2 regions of the Thalassospira sp. Z349TD_5 genome follow, and region 2 is predicted to be linked to the other one. Evidence: predicted binding sites of a transcription regulator. Region 2 holds the regulator's gene; the other holds the start of a gene.
The links. Region 2 encodes HrcA, which represses chaperone genes, less so after heat shock. Its sites were predicted from a motif close to GTTAGCACTCNCCNNNGGNGAGTGCTAAC; they were not measured.

Region 1 (12,185 bases), 1.8 Mb from region 2:
GGTGAAAATTTCCGCAAGTCGCCAGATGCATTTTTTTGATCTTTTTTGATTTTTCTCCGCTGGCATTCCATTCCTTGGAAAAACTGACTTTGGGACTGGCGGAGTCTACGGCCAATGACTAGCTTCACCCCATTGCATGGCGGGTTCCCCGCCGCCTCCCCTATATCAAGGATATTCCATGAGCACTTTATTCTCGCCCCTGTCTTTGGGGAAACTGGCCCTCGATAATCGCATTATCATTGCGCCGATGTGTCAGTATTCCGCTGACAACGGAAGCTCCACCGCATGGCACGACATGCATCTGGGTAATCTTGCCCAATCTGGCGCAGGCCTTTTGATCATAGAAGCAAGTGCGGTCGAACCCGAAGGACGCATCACCTACGGCGATCTTGGCCTGTGGGATGACACAACCGAGGCCAGCCTTGATAAAACCATCAAGGCCGTGCGCAGCCATTCCGACATGCCAATCGCCATCCAACTGGCCCATGCCGGGCGCAAGGCATCCTGTGAAAAACCATGGGATGGTGGCGCTGCCATCGATCCTGACCACAAGAACGGCTGGCAGGTTGTTGCACCGTCGGCAGTCCCCTTTAAACAGGGTGACCCAACCCCCGAAGCCCTTTCCAAGTCACGCATGGCCGAAATTGTGCAGGCCTTTGCCGACAGTGCAAAGCGCGCCCTTCGCATCGGGTTTGAGGCCATCGAACTCCATGGCGCGCATGGCTATCTGCTCCATCAATTCTTGTCCCCACACTCAAACAAGCGCGATGACGAATATGGTGGATCGCTTGAAAACCGCATGCGCTTCGCCCTCGAAGTCTATGACGCAGTCCGCCGCGAAGTCGGCACGGACTTCCCCGTCGGCATGCGCATATCGGCCAGTGACTGGGTTGAGGGCGGCTGGGACATTAATCAAAGCGTTGAGTTGGCAAAGGTCCTCAAAGCACGCGGATGCGACTTCATTCACGTCTCATCGGGCGGCCTGCACATTGATCAGAAAATCCCGCTTGGCCCGAACTATCAAGTCCCATTTGCCGATCGCATCAAATCGGAAACAGGCATTACCACGATTGCGGTTGGCCTGATCACCGAGGCCGAACAGGCAGAAGCCATCACCTTTACCGGTCAGGCAGATGCCATCGCCCTTGCACGCGGCATTCTCTATGACCCGCGCTGGCCTTGGCATGCGGCCGCAACACTGGGGGCTGAAGTCAAAGCCGCCAACCAGTATTTGCGGTGTCAGCCACGCGCATTGAAAAAGCTGTTTGGCTAGCCTTTTAGTCGCGCTCAAGACAAAGCCCTGCCACAGATTGTGGCGGGGCTTTTTTTTGTTTTAGAACCAAGAACAAAAGAAAAGAGGCCCCGCGAATGCGAGGCCCCTTTCCGTAGCAAATAGGTCGGTTGGTTGGTAAGGCTTAGAAGCCCATACCACCCATGCCGCCCATACCACCCATGCCACCCATGTCAGGTGCGCCGCCGCCAGAAGATTTATCTTCCGGTTTATCAGCGATCATGCATTCGGTGGTGATCAGCAGACCAGCGACCGATGCTGCGTCCTGCAGGGCAGTACGAACAACTTTGGCCGGATCGATGATGCCAGCTTTAACGAGGTTGGTGTATTCGCCTTTCTGGGCGTCATAACCAAATTCAACGTCATCCTGCTCAAGCAGCTTGCCGGCAACAACCGCACCGTCAACACCTGCGTTCTGAGCAATCTGGCGAACCGGCGCCTGAAGCGCACGGCGAACGATGTCCACACCGATGGTCTGGTCATGGTTTTCGCCTTCAAGACCTTCAAGCGCACGGACAGAGTACAGCAGAGCCGTACCGCCACCAGCAACAATGCCTTCTTCGACAGCAGCGCGGGTTGCGTGCAGGGCATCGTCAACGCGGTCTTTACGTTCTTTAACTTCGACTTCCGAAGCGCCACCGATTTTGATTACGGCAACACCGCCTGCGAGTTTCGCAAGACGTTCCTGCAGTTTTTCACGGTCATAATCAGAAGTGGTTTCTTCGATCTGAGCGCGGATCTGGGCAACACGTGCTTCGATCTGTGCTTTCTCACCAGCACCATCAACGATGGTGGTTTCTTCTTTGGTGATGGTGATCGATTTCGCGGTGCCGAGCATGTCGAGCGTAACGGTCTCAAGTTTGATGCCAAGATCTTCGGAAACAACCTGACCACCGGTAAGAACGGCGATGTCTTCAAGCATTGCTTTACGACGGTCACCAAAGCCCGGTGCTTTAACAGCAGCGATTTTCAGACCACCGCGCAGCTTGTTGACAACCAGGGTTGCCAATGCTTCGCCTTCGACGTCTTCCGCAATGATAAGAAGCGGCTTGCCCGACTGAACAATAGCTTCAAGAAGCGGCAGCATCGGCTGCAGCGAAGAAACTTTTTTGTCGAACAGAAGAACATAAGGATTGTCGAGATCTGCAACCATCTTTTCAGGGTTGGTTACGAAATACGGCGACAGGTAACCACGGTCAAACTGCATGCCTTCGACAACGTCGAGTTCAGTGTGCAGACCTTTGGCTTCCTCGACGGTGATAACACCTTCGTTGCCAACTTTTTCCATGGCTTCAGCGATCATGTCGCCGACTTCACGGTCACCGTTTGCCGAAATGTTACCAACCTGTGCGATTTCATCGCGGCCGGTTACTTTACGTGCACGGCTCTGGATCGATTCGATGACTTTGTTGGTAGCAAGATCGATACCGCGTTTCAGGTCCATCGGGTTCATGCCCGCAGCAACAGACTTGTTGCCTTCACGCACGATCGCCTGAGCCAGAACGGTTGCAGTGGTGGTGCCGTCACCCGCCATATCGGCGGTACGTGAGGCAACTTCACGCAACATCTGTGCGCCCATGTTTTCGAACTTGTCAGAAAGTTCGATTTCTTTGGCAACGGTAACACCGTCTTTGGTCACGCGCGGTGCGCCAAAGGATTTTTCGATAACAACGTTACGACCTTTCGGGCCGAGCGTCACCTTGACAGCATCTGCCAGGATGTCGACACCGCGCAGCATTTTAGCGCGTGCATCGGTAGAAAACTTTACGTCTTTAGCAGCCATAATATTCTTTCCTCTCTATGAGACGGATGAACGTGGACATAAATCACCCAAAGGGCTGACTTATTCCATGATGCCCATAATGTCGGACTCTTTCATGATCAACAGCTCTTCGCCGTCAACCTTGACTTCGGTACCTGACCATTTGCCAAACAGGACTTTGTCACCTGATTTGACGTCAAGCGCGACGACAGAGCCGTCATCTTTACGCACGCCAGAACCCACAGCGACGACTTCGCCTTCCTGCGGTTTTTCTTTCGCGGTATCCGGAATAATGATGCCACCGGCAGTCTTGGTGTCGGACTCGACACGACGGACCAGGACGCGATCATGCAGCGGACGGAACTTCATTTTAGACAACTCCGTGTTAAAGCTAAAGGCTCGTTTAAAACTACGACTAACCGGGATGAGCCCGTATTAGCACTCACCCCCGGCGAGTGCTAACAGGATGTATTGGAGTGGGTGATTTTTGTCAATAGGATTGGTGTGTTCGTCGCAAAAATATCATGAATTCCGCGACATTGGCCCAAATCGGGCCTTGGCTGCCATGGTGCCACCATAAACAGCATGGGCCAGTCCGATAGAGGTATCATGCGCCATCGCAATGCGCAAAAGGCAATAATGTGGCAAACACAATCACGGGTTCAGATCAGCGCAGCGTGAAATAACGATCCATCAGGTCTGGCTCATCAAAATGCCGCCGCCCGACAAACGCCGTTGCATGATGCCCCCATTGGCGCATGGCACCAGGTTTCTCAACCCCCATCGGCCAAAGTAAAATCCATTCCAGCCGTTCCGTGCCGGGTACAAATCCATCCTCGTCAAAAAGGCTGGCCGTGCCCTGCCCGTTTTGTAACGGCAACTGGCTCAAGTCCTGTGCCGGGCGAAGGGATGCGTTTTGCCTGATCATATCACCTGCCGTTTTATCACCCCTGGCATCGGTCAGTTTCAGAAGATAGTGGCTGGTTTTATCGATCCACAGAACTGGACGCCTCAAGATCGATTGATCAACATATCCCGCGGGCATTTCCGCCGTTTCGCGAATGTCGTTATCCTCTGGCGCGGTGATTCGCTGCAAATTGTTACTTGGAAAAAACATGTGATAACAGCCACAGCCATGGATCGTATCGCCGATCAACGGCGTGCCATCGTCATCAAGGGTAACCCGCCAAACCAGCGCATCAAAATGCCCGGCCAGAATATCAAACCGGCTGGTGGCCGGGCGCTCCGGGAACCAGATTTCATAAACGATTTGCGGCCGCCATTTTCCGGCAAAATATGTATGGCTCAAGCGATAATAGATATTTGGATGATCTGTATCGACGACGGCCAAAGCATCACGCGTGGGCAAGCTCGGCTGTCCAATCTTGTCACTCTCACTGTCCGTTCTCACCCGAAAAACCGGCAGATAGGCCCGCGCCAGTTTTTCAAGCTCGGCACCCGTTGGCTGCAACAAACCAAAGACATCCAGCGTAATGTCGTTGAAACCGTCATCAGTTTGGTCGGGTACTAAATAGTCGTACCACATTCCCGACGCCGCAATATCCGCGCTCCTTTGCTCAAAACTTGCAAAGTTCTCCTGCTTCCATCCTTCATATCCGAAATAGGCCGCGAAGGCTGTTATCGGATACAGACCCGCGATGCGCTGAAAATCAAGATAGTCATCAGGCACAAATACCGCCGCAGACAGCACCGGATACTGATCGGGCATCAGGGACGCGGCCATCGTGTTGGCACAAGCCTCAATCTGATCAAATGAGACACCTGATGCAACTGGAAGGTTGGTCATTTCACTTTGCCGTGCGTCACGATCAAGGCCACGCATCTGTGCGATAAAGTCCCGCCAGCGATCTGGTTGATCAACCTGCCCGTCACCGTCGTCATCAAGCTGGCGCTCCAACAAAACAGAGTTCCGGTTGGCCCGAAGATATGCGAACCCGGCAACCGGTGAAGCCGACGCGTTGCGTACACCGTTTTGGGCGACCAACGCATCAATATAGGCAAGTTGCGCATCACACGATAACGTCGCCAGATCGCCCACTGGGCGCGTACCTTGTGCGCATGCCGCAAGAAGGGCTGGCAAAAAGACCACAAAAACAGCAAACCCACGCCGCATCACGTAACTCCGTTCAGTTCCCGGCACACGGTCGATCATCATACTCAGAGAACAATGATTGGAACAATCAGTTGGCTTGGTCCCGTTTTTTAATCCCAGACGGCAATATCAACATCAAAACGGGTATGCCCAAGAATTTAACGTAATAACGCCACCATTTTTTTGACTTTGTGTAGCGTGCTTTGGTCGAGATTAACCTGTCACTTCCCCAATAGGTTTTAAAGGTTGGGTAACGATAATTATAGTGGTCCGGAACAGACACCCCAAGATATCGTTCGACCAAGTTATCGACCAGTAACCGGGGATAAACCGTATCCAGAACATCAAGCCAGCAATCAAGTTTAGGCGCCATCGTTGGATTTAACCGAAACAACTTTACCTTCACCAATGGACATTTCTTCTTTCGCCAAACGACAGGGAAAAATGCACTTGAAACCATCACATCAGTGTGGAACCAGCCACAATAGCTATTGGATTTATAGCCCTGTGCATGCAGAAGGTCCGAAATCCCAAACTCATATTTATAAACAACATCACTTTTGGACTTTTGGATTTCAACGCCAGACCAAAACTCTTTGAATTTAGGATTTTTCAAAACAGATTTGCGAAACGCCATGAAATAGCTGTTCAGGCTGAAATGTTTTTTCTTACGAAGATGTGTTCCAGTCAGCCCCCAGAAATCGCATTCACATCTATCCATTTCGTCGAATACAGATTGAAAATCCGCAATCGGACCAAAACAGGAATCATTCATAATCACCAGTTCGTCATAAGCCTCGAGGTCGTTCCAAACATGACTTAATGCGATTTTCCAACTGCCAAAATCGTACATTTCATGCTGGTGTGCAAAAACACATTCACCGTAGTTCAAAATTTTTGCAGCCTCTGAATCAGACAACGGACTATCAGAAACAAAAACAATACGATCTGCAAACGGCTTGATTCCATCCAGAAGCCGCAGGACATAGTCATCAACAACTGCGTCTTTATCATAGTGCGCAAATGCTATAAGTCGTTTCATGTAATTGCTGTCATCTCAATTAATGTCCGTCCTCTGTATAAGGCCCAATCGATGAAGTTTGAAGCCCTCGAAATTCCGGATGTAAAACTGCTTTACCCTAAAAAATTTGGTGACGAACGCGGTTTCTTCTCGGAAACCTACAATCAGGCGATATTCTCAGAAGCAGGAATTGACCAGCTATTTGTTCAGGATAATCACTCGCTATCACGTGCCGTCGGTGTTCTGCGAGGCCTTCATTATCAATGCCCCCCTTACGCACAAGACAAGCTTGTACGTGTTGTGCGCGGCAGAATACTTGATGTGGCAGTAGATATTCGTAAAAGTTCACCAACATTTGGCAAATGGGTATCTGCAGAAATCAGCGCAGATGAATGGAACCAAATCTTCGTTCCAAAGGGTTTCGCCCACGGGTTTGTTACCATTGAGCCTGATACAGAGGTTCACTACAAGGTTTCAGCTTCTTATGCTCCAGAAACCGAAAAATCCATCATGTGGAATGATCCAGATCTTGCTATTAAATGGCCGATCAACAAAACCCCTGTAACCTTGTCGCAAAAAGACCTGCAGGCAACAAGCTTCAAAGACTACTGCCGTCATCCGGATTTTTGATCTCAGGCTACATCTGATCATGCGTTCGCAAAACGGTTTGAAGGTATGCCCGATAAGAACTTGCACCGAAACCGTCGATGAGCTTTTCGAACTGCGCAACTGTAATCATTCCGGTCCTAAGTGCGATTTCTTCGGGGCATGCGATTTTAAGACTTTGCCGACTTTCAACTGTTCGTACAAAGTTCGCAGCATCAAGCATCGCCCCATGTGTACCGGTATCAAGCCAGGCATAGCCACGCCCCATTTTCTCCACATGAAGCGCCCCACGCTGAAGGTACGCCTTGTTCACATCGGTGATTTCAAGCTCACCGCGGGCTGATGGCTTGATGGAGCGCGCAATATCAACAACATCTGCATCATAAAAATACAATCCGGTAACCGCATAATTGGACTTTGGATTGTCTGGCTTTTCTTCGATATCAAGCGCAATTCCCGCGCGATCAAATTCGACCACGCCATACCGCTCAGGATCTTGCACGAAATAGGCAAACACTGTCGCACCGCGCGATTGCCGCATCGCATTTCCAAGCAACTCTGTTAAGCCATGCCCAAAATAGATGTTGTCGCCAAGGATCAGACAACAGGGATCATCTCCAATAAAATCGGCCCCCACAATAAAGGCATCTGCCAAGCCCCGTGGTTCGGTTTGAACCGCATACGCCAAACGCACCCCCCACTGAGAACCATCGCCGAGCAACTCTCGAAAAAGCGGGACATCACGCGGGGTGCTAATGATCAGAATATCCTTGATCCCCGCCAGCATAAGGGTCGTCAGCGGATAATAGATCATCGGCTTGTCATAAACCGGCTGAAGCTGCTTGGAAACAACCAACGTTGACGGATGCAGGCGTGATCCGGTGCCACCTGCAAGGATAATGCCCTTACGCATGCGCGATCCCTTCTGCGAGATTTTGCAAAACCTCCATCAAACTCTGATCAAACTCAGGCAAACCCAACCCGAAATTGGTCATGAATTTTTCCGTCGACATCACAGAATAGCTTGGTCGTCTTGCCACTGTCGGGAACCTAGCACTTGTCACGGCTTCGATCTGGCACGTTGCCCCCGGCCATTGCGCCCCAAAAATCTTGATCGCCTTTGCCTGTATTTCACGGCTAAACGCACACCATGTCATCTCAGCATCTGAAACCAGATGATAGGTGCCAAATTGATCAAAATCACGGCGCACGACGTCCGGCACGGTGCGCAAAATGGCCGTCGCTAAATCAAGCGCACTTGTCGGACATCCTTGCTGATCATCCACCACAGAAATGTGTGTTTTATCGCCCAACAACCCCAGCATGGTTTTGACAAAATTTTTGCCAAACGGGCTATATACCCAGGACGTTCGAAAAATAAGGTGCTGGTTGGTGATCGTCCGAATGGCTTCTTCGCCCGCCAGTTTCGTGACACCATAGACACCCAGCGGTGCCACAAGGTCGGTTTCGCGGTAAGGTTCCTGTCCCTCACCGTCGAAAACGTAATCTGTTGAAATATGAATAAATGGCACCGAATGCCGTGCCGCGTTTTCAGCCATCGTCCGGACGGCATCGCAATTTACACGCCGCGCCAATTCAGGTTCATTCTCCGCAAGATCCACCGCCGTATAGGCCGTCGCGTTAAGAATGATATCGGGACGATATAGATCGACGGCCTTGGTAATATTGCCTGACTGCGCAACGTCGCAATCATGGCGGTCAAGGAACTGTACGCTTAAGCCCGCAAAAGCCGAACTCCGCCACGCAAGGCTCAGCGCCAATTGACCATTCTTGCCAAAGACCAGAACCTTGATCATTGGACAGCCCCCTGACCAAGCCGTTGTCCTGCATATTTGTCCTTAAGGATTGGTTCCCACCACGCGCGGTGATCGACATACCATGTCACGGTTTGTGCAAGACCGGTTTCAAAACTGTATTTCGGGCTCCAGCCAAGTTCATCGCGCATTTTTGACGGATCAATCGCATAGCGCCAATCGTGCCCCGGACGGTCGTCAACGAAATCAACAACTTCATCAAATGGCTTGCCGGCGGTTTCGGGAACAAGGCTCGTCACCACGTCAAAAACTTTGCGGACCACATCAATATTAGCAACCTCGTTACAGCCACCAACGTTGTATTTCTCGCCAACCCGGCCCTGTGTCAGGATGGTAAAAAGGGCCTCTGCATGGTCCTCTACATGCAACCAGTCACGGGTATTGCCCCCATCACCGTAAACGGGCAATTTTTTACCCTGCAAAACATTCAGGATCATCAGCGGGATCAGCTTTTCGGGGAATTGATAGGGCCCGTAATTGTTCGAACAATTACTGATAATCACCGGCAGGCCATAGGTATGATGCCACGCCCGCACCAAATGATCCGCCCCGGCCTTCGTGGCCGAATAGGGTGAATTGGGTGCATAGGCGGTTTGCTCGGTAAACAGCCCTTCGTCACCCAAAGAGCCATAAACTTCATCGGTTGAAACATGATGAAACCGAAAGGCCTGTTTGCGCGCATCATCAAGACCATTGAAATAGTCCCGCGCCACTTCAAGCAGCGTAAACGTGCCGACGACATTGGTCTGAATAAAATCCGCCGGACCATCTATCGAACGATCCACATGACTTTCAGCCGCCAGATGCATCACCGCATCAGGCTGAAAATCCGAAAACACCGTAGCAACCGCTTCCTTGTTACAAACATCGACCTTCGCGAAACTATAGTTGGAAAAAGCAGAGACAACCTCAACTGTGCGCAAGTCGGCCGCATAGGTCAATTTGTCGAGGTTAAGAACCTCAAAGCCCTTTTTCCCGGCAAGAAGCCGACAAACAGCCGAGCCGATAAACCCCGCGCCACCCGTAACAATAACCTTCATGTCGTCCCTGCCATTTTGAATGTCTCGAGGGTTACGATACCCTAAACTATTCCACCGTCACCGATTTCGCCAAGTTTCTTGGCTGGTCAACATCTGTCCCCTTATGGACTGCCACATGATAGGCCAGCATCTGAACCGGAATGGTATAAAGGATCGGGGCGACGAAATCGGCGACCTTTGGCAGCTCAACCGTGGCCGATGCAATATCACCAAGCTTTGCCAACCCCGGAGCGTCAGAGATAAAGATCACCCGGCCCCCACGTGCGGCGGCTTCCTGCATGTTTGACGCCGTTTTTTCAAACAGCTCGTCAGACGGTGCAATCACAATGATCGGCACCGATTGGTCGATCAGCGCAATCGGCCCATGCTTCATCTCGCCCGCGGCATAGCCTTCGGCGTGGATGTAGGAAATTTCCTTAAGCTTAAGCGCACCTTCCATGGCAATCGGATAGCCAAGACCACGGCCGAGATACAGCACATCGCGTGCATCTGCGATATCAAGCGCCAACTTCTTCAGTGCTTCGTCATGATGAAGCACTTCGGCGGCATGTTTGGGCACTTCGGTCAGTGCATTAACAATGGCGGCTTCTTCGTCCTTGGCCAGCGTGCCGTTTTCACGCCCGATGGTCACCGCAAGGCACGCCAGAACCGTTAACTGCGTGGTAAAGGCCTTGGTGGATGCCACACCGATTTCCGGTCCGGCATAGGTCTGAAGAACAACGTCGCTTTCGCGTGCAATGGTGCTTTCGGCCACATTGACGATGGAAACGATTTTCTGACCTTTTGATTTGGCATAGCGCAATGCCGCCAGCGTATCGAGCGTCTCACCCGATTGCGAAATAAACAGCGCAACACCACCCTTGGCAAGCGGCGGGCAGCGATATCGGAACTCCGATGCAACATCAACATCCACACCCAATCCGGCATAACGCTCAATCCAGTGCTTGGCGACAAGCCCTGCGTAATAGGACGTGCCACAGGCAACAATCGTCAAGCGCGTCGCATCGGCAAAGGAAAACGGCATATCGGGCAATTTGATGGTTTGGGTCGCCGGATTGATAAACGCATGCAAGGTGTCGCCGATTACAGCAGGCTGCTCGAAGATTTCCTTTTGCATGAAGTGGTTATAGTTCCCCTTACCCATCATCGCACCCGAAACGGCCGACAGTTTGGTTTCGCGGGTAACCTCCACATCATTTTCATCACGGACCTGAACGTGTTCGCGGGTCATTTCGACCCAATCGCCTTCTTCAAGGTAAATCAGCTTGTTGGTCAGGTGCGACAAGGCCATCGCGTCCGACCCCAAATACATCTCCCCCTCGCCAAGTCCTACGGCAAGCGGCGTGCCCCGGCGCGCGCCAAAAATCACGTCATGCTGACCGGCAATCATGATTACCAGCGCAAAGGCGCCCTCGATCCGATGCAGGGTCGCGGCCACCGCATCGCGTGGCGATTTGCCCTGATCAAGGAAATCAGACACCAGATGCACAACCACCTCGGTATCGGTTTCAGTGGCAAATGCGCGCCCTTTGCCCGAAAGCTCTGCCTTAAGGTCCTGATAGTTTTCAATGATGCCGTTATGAACAACCGCGACCTTGCCATCAGTGTGCGGATGGGCATTATTTTCGGTCGGCACACCATGGGTCGCCCAGCGGGTATGACCAATACCAACATCGCCGGCAAGCGGGCTTTCGGCCAGACGATTGGTCAGGTTGATCAGTTTGCCCTCGGCACGGCGGCGTTCAATATCGCCATTGACCAGCGTTGCAATCCCGGCACTGTCATAGCCACGATATTCAAGGCGTTTGAGCCCTTCAAGAATACGCTCACTGACGCTGTCTTTGCCGATAATCCCGATAATGCCGCACATATGGATTTCTTTCCCGCTTCTAGCCGCTTGTCATTTTGGGCCATCCGGACGGTCAACCAGATGGCAAATCATTGTTCTGTATTCGTTTATTTCTTACCGGTCAGGGCGCGCATCTTATCGCGAAACGCCGCAGCCCAGCCCGGTTTTTCAGTACGTGCTGCCCGGGTCAGGACAAGTGCATCCTTGTCAATTTTTCCGGTAACCGTGCTACCCGCACCAACAATCGCACCATCGCCAATTTCAACTGGCGCAACCAAGGACGAGTTCGATCCGATAAACGCCCCCGCCCCGATATCAGTATGCTGCTTGCGATAGCCATCATAATTGCACGTAATCGTCCCGGCCCCGATATTGGCCTTGGCCCCAACGCGGGCATCGCCGATATAGCTCAGATGATTGACCTTGGCCCCGTCTTCGACAATGGCCTTTTTAATCTCGACAAAGTTGCCAACCTTGGCCCCGTCACCGATCTCCGCCCCCGGGCGCAAACGGGCATAAGGACCGATATCGGCCCCTTGGCCAACGACACAGCTTTCAAGATGGCTAAATGCCTTGATCACGGTGTTATCGCCCACTGTAACACCCAGTCCAAACACAACATTGGGTTCAACAATCACGTCCCGACCCAATTTGGTATCGGCACTCAG
Region 2 (12,185 bases):
TCCGTTCATGGTGTGCAAGAAAGGCCGTGATCAGGAAGACAAAAATCGGCGATGTCGAGTTCAACACGCTCGCAAGGCCGCTATCGACATGTTGCTGCCCCCAGGCAAGGATGGTCCAGGCACCAAGACTGTTGAGAACCGACTGGATCAGCAACATGCCAAGAACCTTGCCATCGCGCGGAAAACGCTCGCCGCGCCACAACATGACGGCAAGAAGAAACAGCGATGCGATACCGACTCTGATCGCAATCAAGGTGATTGGCGGGATATCGGTTACTGCGATTTTGATGAACAGGTATGACGCCCCCCAAAGCAGGGCGAGTACAGCCAGCAAACCGATTTCAAGTGGCAGGGATGGTTTTGACGGCGTCATGTGGTTCTCCGGACTGGATACAATTCAGAACAGATAACCGATTGTTTGCAGTCAATGCTTCGACTAGCATCGAACTATGAAAGAAGGACCCGATATTGCCCGCGTGGCCGCTTTGCTTGGCGATCCGGCACGCGCAAATATGCTGACCGCCTTAATGGGCGGCAAAGCATTAACCGCAACCGAATTGGCACAGGAAGCCGGGGTAACACCGCAAACAGCAAGTTCACATCTGGCAAAACTTGAAGCCGGACAGATTGTGATCCCGCGCAAGCAGGGGCGGCATCGCTATTTCACGTTGTCTGGTCCCGATATTGTCGAGGCGCTTGAAGTCATGATGGGGATTGCCAATCGGGTCGGGCACAACCGGGTGCGTACCGGCCCGAAAGACCCCGAATTGCGTCGCGCACGGGTGTGTTACGACCATTTGGCGGGGGATATGGGCGTGGCGCTGTTTGACGGTCTGTCAAAACGCAAGCTTATCAAGACCGATTTGAATGGTGTGGCTCTGACCGATGCCGGGGTGGATTTTGCCAACGGGTTTGGCATTGATCTGGCGGCATTGCGCCAAAATCGCCGTCCGTTATGCCGTGAATGTCTGGACTGGAGTGCCCGACAATCGCATCTGGCTGGGTCGTTCGGGGCGGCGTTGCTGGATCGGTTTTACGATCTGGGCTGGGCTCGGCGGATGAACGAGTCGCGGATTGTCCGGTTCAGTGCCGAAGGGGAGCAAAAATTTCGCGAACTGGTTGGAGACTAAAGGTCAGCTTTTTAAAAGCGCATCGACAAAGGCGGGGACCAGTTCCGTTGCCGGGCCATAAGTGCCGTGGTCAAACAGGGTAGCACCTGTGCTCGGTTCAAGGTTGAGCTCGACCGTTTCGGCACCGGCTTCTTCATGGGCAACTTGAACAAATCCGGCCGCCGGATAGACATTGCCCGATGTGCCAATCGACATGAACAATCCGCAATCACCCAAAGCGGCATAGATGCGGTCCATCTCAAGCGGCATTTCGCCAAACCAGACGACATGCGGACGCAAGCCAGATGCCTTGCCACACGACGGGCAAACAGTTTCCTTGGCGAGGTCGTCTGCCCATGCGGTCAGAAGATCACAGTGATTACAGCGGATTTTAAGCAGTTCGCCGTGCATATGGATCAGGTTTTTTGATCCGGCCCGGCCATGCAGATCATCAATATTCTGGGTCACCAGCAAAACATCACCGGGCCATTCAATTTCAAGCCGGGCAAGCGCATGATGGGCGGCGTTGGGCTGGATATCCGAACCCAGAAGGGCTGCGCGCCGGTCATTGTAAAAATGATGGACCAGATCGGGATTATTGACAAAGGCGTCGGGGGTGGCGACGTCAGAAATATCATATTTCGCCCAGATTCCATCGGGATCGCGGAATGTGTGCAGCCCGCTTTCCTTTGAAATGCCAGCCCCGGTCAGAATGACAATCGGGGCGTCCTCATCGCGCAGGATGTCAATCAGGTCGGGACGAAGTGGCATGGGGAGGTGTCCTGTCGGGTTGGCAATCAATGTTTTTCGCGGGCATGACGACTGTAGAGGGATTCAGAGTAACCGTCTTGAGAGAGTACGTCATTCCCGCGAAAGGCGGGAATCTCTGTGCGTCTAGACTCAAAACGGCCCCGCCAAGTCTGTCTGGCAGGGCCGTTGATAAACCCGATCCGCTAAAACCGGTTTATTTTGGTGCTGTCGTGCTTAGGCCGAGGTATCGACATTCCCGCCCGGAGTGTCGTCCTTGGGTGCTTGCTCAGCAGCCGGGTTTTTGGTCACACCGACCATGGCAGGGCGCAGCAAGCGGCCTTTGAGCATATAACCGGCCTGCATGACCTGTGCGACGTGCCCGTCCGGATATTCCGGGTTCGGCATTTCAAACACGGCCTGATGTTTGTTGGGATCAAGTTTTTCACCAAGCGGTTCAAGCTTTTCAACGCCGTTCTTTTCAAGCGCCTTAAGAAGCGTCTGTTCGGTCATTTCAACGCCTTCAAACAGCGTTTTCATCGCCGGATCGGCATTGGAAGTGTCGCCAGCAGCATCAAGGGCGCGGCGCAGGTTATCCCCAACATCAAGAAGCTCACGGGCAAATTTGGTAATTGCGTAGTTGCCAGCGTCCTCGACATCCTTTTTGGCGCGGCGGCGGGTGTTTTCCACCTCGGCGGCCTGACGCAACAGGCGGTCTTTCAGTTCGGCAACTTCGGCTTCAAGGGCGGTGATCGGATCCTCGATCACGACATCTTCGTGCTCAGCCGCGTTCGCCTCTGCTGCGATATCTTCGGCTGCGGCTTGCTCTGCATTTACATCGTGCAGATCGTCCGGGGTGTTTTTTGCGGTTTCCGACATGGCTAACCTATGTACTTTCACGTTAGTGCGGCCTGACACGCAGCGCCGCGATTTATCCAATCAGTTGACCGACCAGTTTGGCGGTGTAATCGACCAGCGGAATGATCCGGGCATAATTGATCCGGGTTGGTCCGACAACCCCGATTGCGCCCACAATGCTGCCTTCGGCGTTTTGATAGGGCGAAATCACCATCGAAAGGCCCGATCCACCGAATAATTTGTTTTCCGACCCGATGAAAATCTGAACACCCTGGGCGTCCGTTGTCACATCGAGCAGTTCGATCATCTGATCGCGGGCCTCAAGCACGTTAAACAGGCGGCGCACGGATTCAAGCTGTTCAATCGTATCGATATTTTCCAACAGCTGGGATTGACCCTTAACAATCAGGGACGATCCCTTGATCCCGCCAGCCCATGTTGCAAGGCCTGCATCAATCAATCCGGCTGAAAGGTCGTCAAGCTCCTGGCGCAACTGATCACGTTCCTGGGTGATCAACAGGCGCGCATCGTCAAGAGTCTTTCCAGCCAACCGGCTATTTAGATAATTCGCGGCTTCTGTCAATGCCGAACCGGGCAAATCTGTTGGAACATCAAGGATTCGATTTTCAACGTTGCCGTTCTGCGACACCAGTACAGCAAGAACCTTGCCCGGTGAAAGCCCAACAAATTCAATCTGTTTGAGCCGCAATCCATCGGTTTTGGGGGCGACAACAAGCCCGGCACAGCGCGACAGCCCCGATAACATGGTGGTGGCTTCGCCCAGCATCTGATCAAGCGAATAACCGGCCTGTTCGCAATTTTTGGTCAGTTGATCGCGTTCGGCATTGGGAAGGTCACCGACCTCCATCAGTGCATTCACAAAAAGACGAAGGCCCTTTTCACTGGGCAACCGTCCGGCCGAGACATGCGGGGCCACCAGCAATCCCATGTCTTCAAGGTCAGACATCACATTGCGAATGGTCGCCGCCGACAGGTTTTCAGACATCCGGCGTGCAATCGACCGTGACCCGATGGGTTCGCCGGTTGCGACGTAGGCATCAACGATCTGGCGGAACACTTCGCGTGTCCGCACGTTCATATCGCCAAGTAGGGTGTCGTCGAAATGCGCCATTTTCTGTGTGTGACCATAGTTTGCGCAAGATTGCGTCAAAAGGTGATACGAATTTAGTCAGCCCAAGTCCAACCGTCAATCGCACCGGATTTGCAGTGAGAAGCGCAAGGGTACCATCAATCAAGTACTTAGTTTCAAAACCCGTCAAAGCGCAATGCGAATCGCGCCAATTATCACGGGGAAACTGCTGGACCTTTGGCGGGTGTCATCTTACTTTGGGCGAAATTTCAGATTATTCGCGTTGGTCGCCAAGGCCAGTGCCGTACAGACAAACAAGAGGTTCCCACTCATGCGCCCATCCGGCCGTACCCAAGATCAGCTTCGCGACGTTTCGATTGAAACCGGCATTTCTAAATATGCCGAAGGGTCATGCATGATCAAATTTGGCGATACCCATGTCATTTGTACGGCAACGGTCGAGGATAAGGTGCCGGGCTGGATGCGCAATTCTGGCAAGGGCTGGATCACCGCAGAATATGGCATGCTGCCACGTGCGACTGACAGTCGCATGAACCGTGAAGCTGCGCGCGGTGGTCAGTCGGGCCGGACTCAGGAAATTCAACGTTTGATCGGGCGTTCGATCCGTGCGGTGACGGATATGAAGGCCATGGGCGAAATGCAGATGCGCCTTGATTGCGATGTCATTCAGGCCGATGGCGGCACGCGCACCGCATCGATCACCGGGGCGTATGTTGCCGCCCATCTGGCGTTTCAGGGTGTGCGTCGCCTTGGCCTGCTTAAGGAAATTCCACTGACCCAGCCAGTCGCAGCCATTTCGTGCGGCATTTATAACGGCAACGCGGTTCTTGATCTTGATTACGCCGAAGACAGCAATGCCGGGGCCGATGCCAACTTTGTTCTGGCTGGCAATGGCGGCATTGTAGAAGTGCAGGCCACCGCCGAAGACGTGCCGTTTGATCGTGCAGCGTATGATCAGATGTTTGCGCTGGCTGAAAAAGGCTGCAAGGAATTGTTTGCGAAACAGCGCGAAGCTCTCGGCCTCTGAACATGCCGGTCTTCGTTCCATGCCGGGCTGCAAATGGATGGTTCCTGCGCTTCCGGTGCTCACGTACTTAACGTACGCTGCGCGCCGGTTCTCAAAACCAGCCATTTTCGCCACGGCATAAAACGAACCTCGCCACGCTCATCTTTCGACTATCTCGATCTTTCTCTATTGAAAATCTTCAGGCAAGAACATGGCCCGTCGCTTTACGGAAAAAAAACTGGTTATCGCCAGTCACAACAAAGGTAAAATCAAGGAAATCGGTGACCTTCTCGCACCCTTTGGGATTGAAGTGTTTTCGGCCGGTGACCTTGATCTTCCCGAACCCGAAGAAACCGAAAAGACCTTTATTGGCAATGCGCAGCTAAAATCGACTGCCGCGGCCAAGGGGGCGAACCTTCCGGCCCTTGCCGATGACAGCGGGCTTGCGGTATCCGCCCTTGATGGGGCGCCCGGTATTTATTCGGCGCGCTGGGCCGGGCCGGACAAGGATTTTGATATGGCGATGGAAAAGGTCCAGAACGGGATCGGCAGCCATCCGGATCGCCGGGCATCGTTTATCTGTGCGCTGTCACTCGCGTGGCCTGATGGGCATGTTGAGAATTTCGAAGGGCGGCTTGAAGGCGACATTGTCTGGCCCAAACGCGGCCGTCATGGATTTGGCTATGACCCGATTTTCCAGCCCAAGGGATATGATCAAACCTTTGGCGAAATAGAGCCAGCCATAAAGCATGAAATGAGCCACCGGGCCGATGCGTTCGCGCAATTGGTTGCGGCCTGCTTTAAATAAGCTTTGTTCAGGTCATTGCCCTGCATCGAACATATGCACGCATCGCTGATGTCATGATCGGCGGTGCGTGTTAGTTTATCGGCCAACATTCCCGTATTTGAAAAGAATTTCGCGTGTCCGCAACCTCCGCCGAAACCGTGCCGTTTGGCATTTATATCCATTGGCCGTTTTGCCTGTCGAAATGCCCCTATTGCGATTTCAACAGCCATGTTGCCAACAGTGTTGATCATGTACGCTGGCGCAAGGCATTGCGCGCCGAACTGGCGGCGGGTGCCGCCCGCCATCCGGGGCGGACGGTGGGGTCGGTGTTTTTTGGGGGTGGCACGCCGTCGCTGATGGATCCGGAAACTGCGGGTGCGTTGATTGATGACATCAAGACGTTCTGGAACGTGACCGATGATATTGAAATCACGTTGGAAGCCAATCCGGGGACGGTTGAAATCGACCGGTTTTCGGCCTTTGCCGCCAATGGCATTAACCGGGTGTCGATTGGCATTCAGGCGCTGAATGACCGTGACCTCAAATTCCTTGGGCGGTTGCACAGTGCTGAGGAAGCCATGCGGGCGCTGGATGTTGCGACATCGGTGTTTGACCGGTTTTCGTTTGACCTGATCTATGCCCGTCCGGAACATGATCCCAAGGCGTGGCGTAAGGAGCTCCGCGAGGGACTTGCGATCGCCAATGGGCATATTTCGCTCTATCAGTTGACGATTGAGCCGGGCACGCAGTTTTATACCCTGCATCAGCGCGGTGAGTTGGTCGTCCCCGACGAAGACCTTGCGACCGAGCTTTATGAGATTACGCAGGAAGAAACGCAGGCGGCTGGTTATGGCTGCTATGAGGTGTCCAATCACGCCAAGCCGGGGCAGGAAAGCCGCCATAATCTGGTTTATTGGCGCTATGGCGATTATCTTGGTATCGGTCCCGGTGCGCATGGCCGCGAAGCGATCATTCAGCCAGATGGCAGCACAGTCCCGACGGCAGTGCGCCGCCACCGGGCGCCTGATATCTGGCTGGACCGCGTGGAAAAGGCCGGGAACGGCACACAGGAAGAAACCGTGCTTGAGGCCAAGGAGCGCCTGCTTGAAATGGTGATGATGGGCTTGCGGCTTAATGAAACCATTCCAGCAGCCCGGTTTGAGCGGATCATTGGCAAAGGCCCGCGCGATGTTTTGGATAATGCGCGGCTTGAAACCCTGATCGGATCGGGGGATTTGATTTGTGATTCGGCCGGGCTTCGCACCACTGATCAGGGACGGAACCGTTTGAACGGTGTATTGGGCTACTTATTCGACCCTGCAGCGTGATGTAAGCAGACGGCATTAAAATGCCCAAAAACCCATGAAAACCGTGATGTTTCCGATATGGAACGGGCATCAGCCGCGTGCCGTGGAAACTTGCGCGGTTTAGTTTCATCAAACCATCAAAAAGGTGGTTGACACTTCAAGCTGACCGCGTATATTCCGCCCCGTTCCAGCGCATAGCGTCGGAACAAAACCACAAGCCCCTATGCCCAGGTGGCGGAATTGGTAGACGCGCTGGCTTCAGGTGCCAGTGGCCGAAAGGTCGTGGAAGTTCGAGTCTTCTCCTGGGCACCATACCCCAGCACATTTCTGATGTGCTGGGGTATTGTCGTTTTAGGGTTCATATTGCATCAATATGCTTGTGGTGCGTCGATAATCAGAGGTTGCATGGTTGACTGAAATCTTCAAATAAGTTGTACTTATATAATATAATAATTATGTTGCGCCATATTGAAAAGATGAGCAGTCAATGTTTTCAAAACGCTTGCCGCCTTGGATATTGTCTTTTGTTCGATTTGTTCCGAGAGCTCTTTCTGTTTCTGGTCCCCAAGATGTTTTGGCGTATTTCGGTATTGCTGCAATCATTTGGGGGGCATTCTGGCTGGATGAAGCAGAAAAAAGACGAAGTAAAATAGAAGAATTTCATGCCTTTAACCCAAAATTCGAATTGGAATTTGAGTTTCCGATTGCTCAATACATTGATGACAGCGGTAATCATGTTACAGAATTAAAGGCTAAGTTGACGAATAAAGGTAATATTCCAATATATGCTAATGTTTACACCTCTGCATCAATCGCTTTCTCAGAGAAAAAAGGTGTGGGTACATCAGCATCAAATATTGAACACTCCACCACTGGTTCTATTGTAAATATTAATGATCAATTAAACATAAATTCAAAATTTACAGAGAACGATAGTGAAAATATAAAATATAGTTGTACGTATATATTCTACAAAATAAACCCTGTATTTAATGAATACTATAGAAAATTTTTTCCTAATATTGAGACAGAAAAATTTTCTAGCTTTTACAGTAGAATACTCTCCAACAGATGGAATGCTCCAAAGGAATTCAACGCTTGGGATAAATGCAATGCAATTAAGAGACCCTCGTTGGTTGCCGTTGTCGATAATCTGATTTCTAAAGGTAACTATTCCAAAGCAGCTGAAATAATTGTTGCATATAACTCAACACACCCTTCTTCAATGCTTATTAATTGGGACGACTATCCTGTCCTGTCTGACTTAAAGAGGAAGCTTATAGGGGAGAATTGAACCTCTGTAATTGTTCAAATGGCACGACTTTTGCGTCGCGGCGCGCAGTTTGCTGTGTTAAGAACAGGCAAATCATGACATTTGGAGCACCGCGATGACCAATTTCCTCCATCTCGGCGATCTGCCGGGCGACCTTGACCTTGGTAAGGTTGTCGCCATTGACAGTGAGACCATGGGCCTTAATCCGCATCGCGACCGTTTGTGTGTCGTGCAATTGTCGAGCGGTGATGGCGATGCCCATCTGGTCAAGTTTGATGGGGAAGATTACAGCGCGCCGAACCTTAAAAAATTGCTGGCTGATCCAAGCGTTTTGAAGCTGTTTCACTTCGGGCGTTTTGACATTGCGGTGATGGACAAATACCTCGGTGTGCGCTGCGCGCCGGTTTATTGTACCAAAATCGCCTCCAAGCTGATCCGCACCTATACCGACCGTCATGGTCTGAAAGACCTGTTGCGCGAGCTGGTCGGGGTCGAAATTTCCAAGCAGCAGCAAAGTTCTGATTGGGGGGCGGCTGAGCTCTCCAAGGATCAGATCGATTATGCGGCGTCGGACGTTTTGTATTTGCATAAAGCCAAGGAAGAGCTGGATCGTCGTTTGGCACGCGAAGGGCGCACCGAACTGGCGCAGGCCTGTTTTGACTTCCTGCCAACGCGCGCGACGCTGGATCTTTCGGGCTGGGACGAAACTGATATCTTTGCCCACTAGTTTTCTGACCGCCTGCAGATATTTGCATATCGGTTAACCGCCTGTGAATGTCGGATGTGCTAGGCAATTGACCCCCGCACCGGGCAGGTTCATAGTTTTGGCAAAATGGCCGTGCATGTTGGTCAATGCGCCTGATGTTCCGGGCGGGAAACGCAAACAAGAAACAGATGACAGTGACCCCAGAAGCCAAACAAAACGCCTCACAAAATGTCGGACATACCCCTGCACCTGCTTCCAGTGCCGATCTTGCAGTGGCGCGCCGGGTACTTGAGATCGAAGCAACTGCCTTACACGAACTGGCCGAATCGCTTGATGGTGCTTTCTGTGCGGCGATTGACCTGATTGAGGGGCTTAAAGGTCGCCTTGTGATCACCGGGATGGGCAAAAGCGGTCATATCGCCAAGAAGATTGCCGCGACCTTTGCCTCGACAGGCACACCATCGTTTTTTGTCCATCCGGCCGAAGCCAGCCACGGTGATCTTGGCATGATCGGCAAGGATGACGGGGTTTTGGCCCTGTCCAATTCCGGTGAAACCCCGGAGCTTTCCGATATTATTGCCTTTACACGACGGTTTAATGTGCCGCTGATCGGCATGACGCGCAAACCGCACAGCTCGCTTGCGATGCAAAGCGACTGCCCGCTGGTGTTGCCTGCAAGCCCGGAAGCCTGCCCGAACAAGCAGGCGCCGACGACCTCAACCACCGCGATGCTGGCCTGTGCCGATGCGCTGGCGGTGACCTTGATGGAGCGGCGTGGCTTTTCCGCCGAAGATTTCCGCACATTCCATCCCGGCGGCAAACTGGGTCAGCGGTTGCTGCATGTTCGTGATGTTATGCATCCAGCCGACAGCCTGCCGCTGATAGCCAAGGATGCCCTGATGTCCGAGGCGCTTGTGACCATGACCAGCCATTCGTTTGGCTGTGTCGGGGTACTTGGGGATCGCGGTGAGCTGATCGGGATTGTGACCGATGGCGATTTGCGCCGTCACATGGCCAATAATATTGTGGCGATGAAGGTGATGGATGTGATGACGGCAGGGCCGAAGGTGACAAGTGAAATGGCGCTGGCGGTCGAAGCGCTTGCCATCATGAATGATCGCAGCATTACCGCCTTGTTCGTGCTTGATGAGGCGCAAGTGCCTGTTGGACTGGTCCATATCCATGATCTGCTGCGGTCGGGGGTTGCCTGAGCATGGCCGAGGATCGGGCGCAAAAGGCTGAGAAAGCGGCGCGTGACGCACGCAGCCGTGACCGACTTCCGTCCGGGCGGCGCGATGTACGGATCAATCCGTTTCGCCGGATCATTGTGACGTCGCTTAAACTCGTTTTGCCATTGATCGCGCTTACCCTGATGGCGTTGGTGGTGTTATGGCCGCAGATCGAACAGGTTCAGGACAGTGGGTTTCGTCTTGGTTTTTCGACGTCTCCTGAGGATTTGATGGAAAATGTTGCCATGTCCAACCCGCGCTTTTTCGGTGTGGACGGCAATCGGCAGCCTTTTACCGTCACCGCACAGGAAGCCATCGAAAACCAGGCCGATGACGGTCACGATGATCATGTTTACCTTGATACCCCACAGGCCGATATCACGCTTGAAGACGGTTCGTGGATTGCGCTGACGGCCAATGAAGGGTTCTATACCGAAACCGATGGTGTGCTTGATCTGGTCGGGGCGGTGAATATGTACCACGATAACGGGTTTGAAATTCACACCCAGAAAGCTGAAATCGAAATGAACGTTGGCAATGCCAGCGGATCGGTTCCGGTTGATGGGCAGGGGCCGTTTGGCACGATCAAATCGGATTCCGGGTTTGAACTGGAAGACAAAGGGGCGGTCATCCGCTTTTTGGGGAACGCCAAAATGGTGATTTTCGATAGTGCATTGAAAGGGAAGTCATGATCGCAACGGCGCGTTTGGCCCGCACACAGGCAGCCGCAGGGCGTTTATTGGCAACGGCCCTTTTGGTCGGAAGCATTGTGGGTGCAAGCACCCTGATGCAGGCCGCCGTGATGCAACAGGCACATGCCAATCCGCTGGGGCTGGCACAGAACGGCAGTGGCGGGCTTGAGGTTGAGTCTGACAACGGCATTGAATGGCGCCGCAATGAGCAAATCCTGATTGCGCGCGGTAATGCGGTGGCCAAACGCGGAACATCGCGGGTCGATGCCGATGAATTGCAGGCATTATATCGGGATCGCGATGGCAACAGCGAGATTTACCGCATCATTGCGACCGGCAACGTCAGATTGTCATCTGATACCGATGTCGCGACCGGCGATAAGGCGGTTTACGATATTGATCAGGCGGTTGTGGTATTGACCGGTGAAAACCTGAAATACCAAACCCCGAAAGAAACCCTGACGGCGGAAGAAAGTCTGGAATATTGGGAAACCGACCGGATTGCGGTGGCCCGTGGCAATGCGGTTGCGGTTGCCGAAGACCGGACATTGCGGGGCGATACATTGACTGCACGGTTCGAGCCGGGCGAAGGCGGGACCAACGAATTACGCCGCATCGACGGCGACGGCAATGTAACAATCCGCACACCAAACGACTTTGTCGTTGGTGATCAAGGGGTTTATGATGCTAAAACAGGTATCGCTACTTTGATCGGATCAGTTAAGATTACGCGCGGCGAGAACCAGTTGAACGGGGATCGCGCGGTTGTTGACCTGAATACCGGCATCAGCCGCCTGACGACCAATGGCACAGGTGGTAGCAAAAACCGTGTCCGGGGCCTTCTGATCCCAGAAAAAGACGAAAAAGACGAAAAAGACGGCCCGGCAGACGCCGGGACAGAAAATTGAGGAAAGGTCGGTAATTTGTTCTGGTCGCGCAAAGGCGTAAAATCCGACACATCAAACGGACAGGCTACATCTTCTGTGGATGGCGGGCCGCGTTTGGTGAGCGCGAACAAGGGGCTGGTGGCGCATAATCTTGGCAAAAGCTTCAAGAAACGCCCGGTTCTCAAAGACGTGTCGATGTCTGTGCAGCGCGGTGAGGCGGTTGGTCTTTTGGGGCCAAACGGTGCGGGCAAGACGACAAGTTTTTACATCATTACCGGGCTTATTGCTTCTGATCGCGGGTCGATTTCATTGGACGGTCGCGACATTACATCGATGCCGATGTATCAGCGCGCGCGTCTTGGCATTGGTTATTTGCCACAGGAAGCATCGATTTTCCGCGGCATGACGGTCGAACAAAATATCATGGCCGTGCTTGAGGTGGTCGAAGATGACCGCATCAAACGCGAACAGAA

Region 1: the regulator HrcA is predicted to act here: its motif matches at 3,488-3,516, upstream of groES (co-chaperone GroES).

What each region holds. Positions count from the first base shown of each region.
Region 1 is NZ_CM149654.1:1,495,648-1,507,832, reverse strand. It holds gene AC0VXT_RS06735 (NADH:flavin oxidoreductase/NADH oxidase) at 179-1,273, shown strand; gene groL (chaperonin GroEL) at 1,416-3,074, opposite strand; gene groES (co-chaperone GroES) at 3,135-3,422, opposite strand; gene AC0VXT_RS06720 (hypothetical protein) at 3,721-5,187, opposite strand; gene AC0VXT_RS06715 (rhamnan synthesis F family protein) at 5,255-6,208, opposite strand; gene rfbC (dTDP-4-dehydrorhamnose 3,5-epimerase) at 6,260-6,817, shown strand; gene rfbA (glucose-1-phosphate thymidylyltransferase RfbA) at 6,825-7,706, opposite strand; gene rfbD (dTDP-4-dehydrorhamnose reductase) at 7,699-8,610, opposite strand; gene rfbB (dTDP-glucose 4,6-dehydratase) at 8,607-9,668, opposite strand; gene glmS (glutamine--fructose-6-phosphate transaminase (isomerizing)) at 9,715-11,538, opposite strand; gene glmU (bifunctional UDP-N-acetylglucosamine diphosphorylase/glucosamine-1-phosphate N-acetyltransferase GlmU) at 11,625-12,185, opposite strand, start outside.
Region 2 is NZ_CM149654.1:4,318,450-4,330,634, reverse strand. It holds gene AC0VXT_RS19885 (DMT family transporter) at 1-373, opposite strand, end outside; gene AC0VXT_RS19880 (ArsR/SmtB family transcription factor) at 450-1,130, shown strand; gene AC0VXT_RS19875 (NAD-dependent deacylase) at 1,134-1,880, opposite strand; gene grpE (nucleotide exchange factor GrpE) at 2,094-2,735, opposite strand; gene hrcA (heat-inducible transcriptional repressor HrcA) at 2,788-3,846, opposite strand; gene rph (ribonuclease PH) at 4,136-4,852, shown strand; gene rdgB (RdgB/HAM1 family non-canonical purine NTP pyrophosphatase) at 5,043-5,639, shown strand; gene hemW (radical SAM family heme chaperone HemW) at 5,753-6,946, shown strand; tRNA gene AC0VXT_RS19845 (tRNA-Leu) at 7,151-7,237, shown strand; gene AC0VXT_RS19840 (hypothetical protein) at 7,413-8,219, shown strand; gene AC0VXT_RS19835 (ribonuclease D) at 8,314-8,925, shown strand; gene AC0VXT_RS19830 (KpsF/GutQ family sugar-phosphate isomerase) at 9,093-10,115, shown strand; gene lptC (LPS export ABC transporter periplasmic protein LptC) at 10,118-10,825, shown strand; gene AC0VXT_RS19820 (LptA/OstA family protein) at 10,822-11,733, shown strand; gene lptB (LPS export ABC transporter ATP-binding protein) at 11,809-12,185, shown strand, end outside.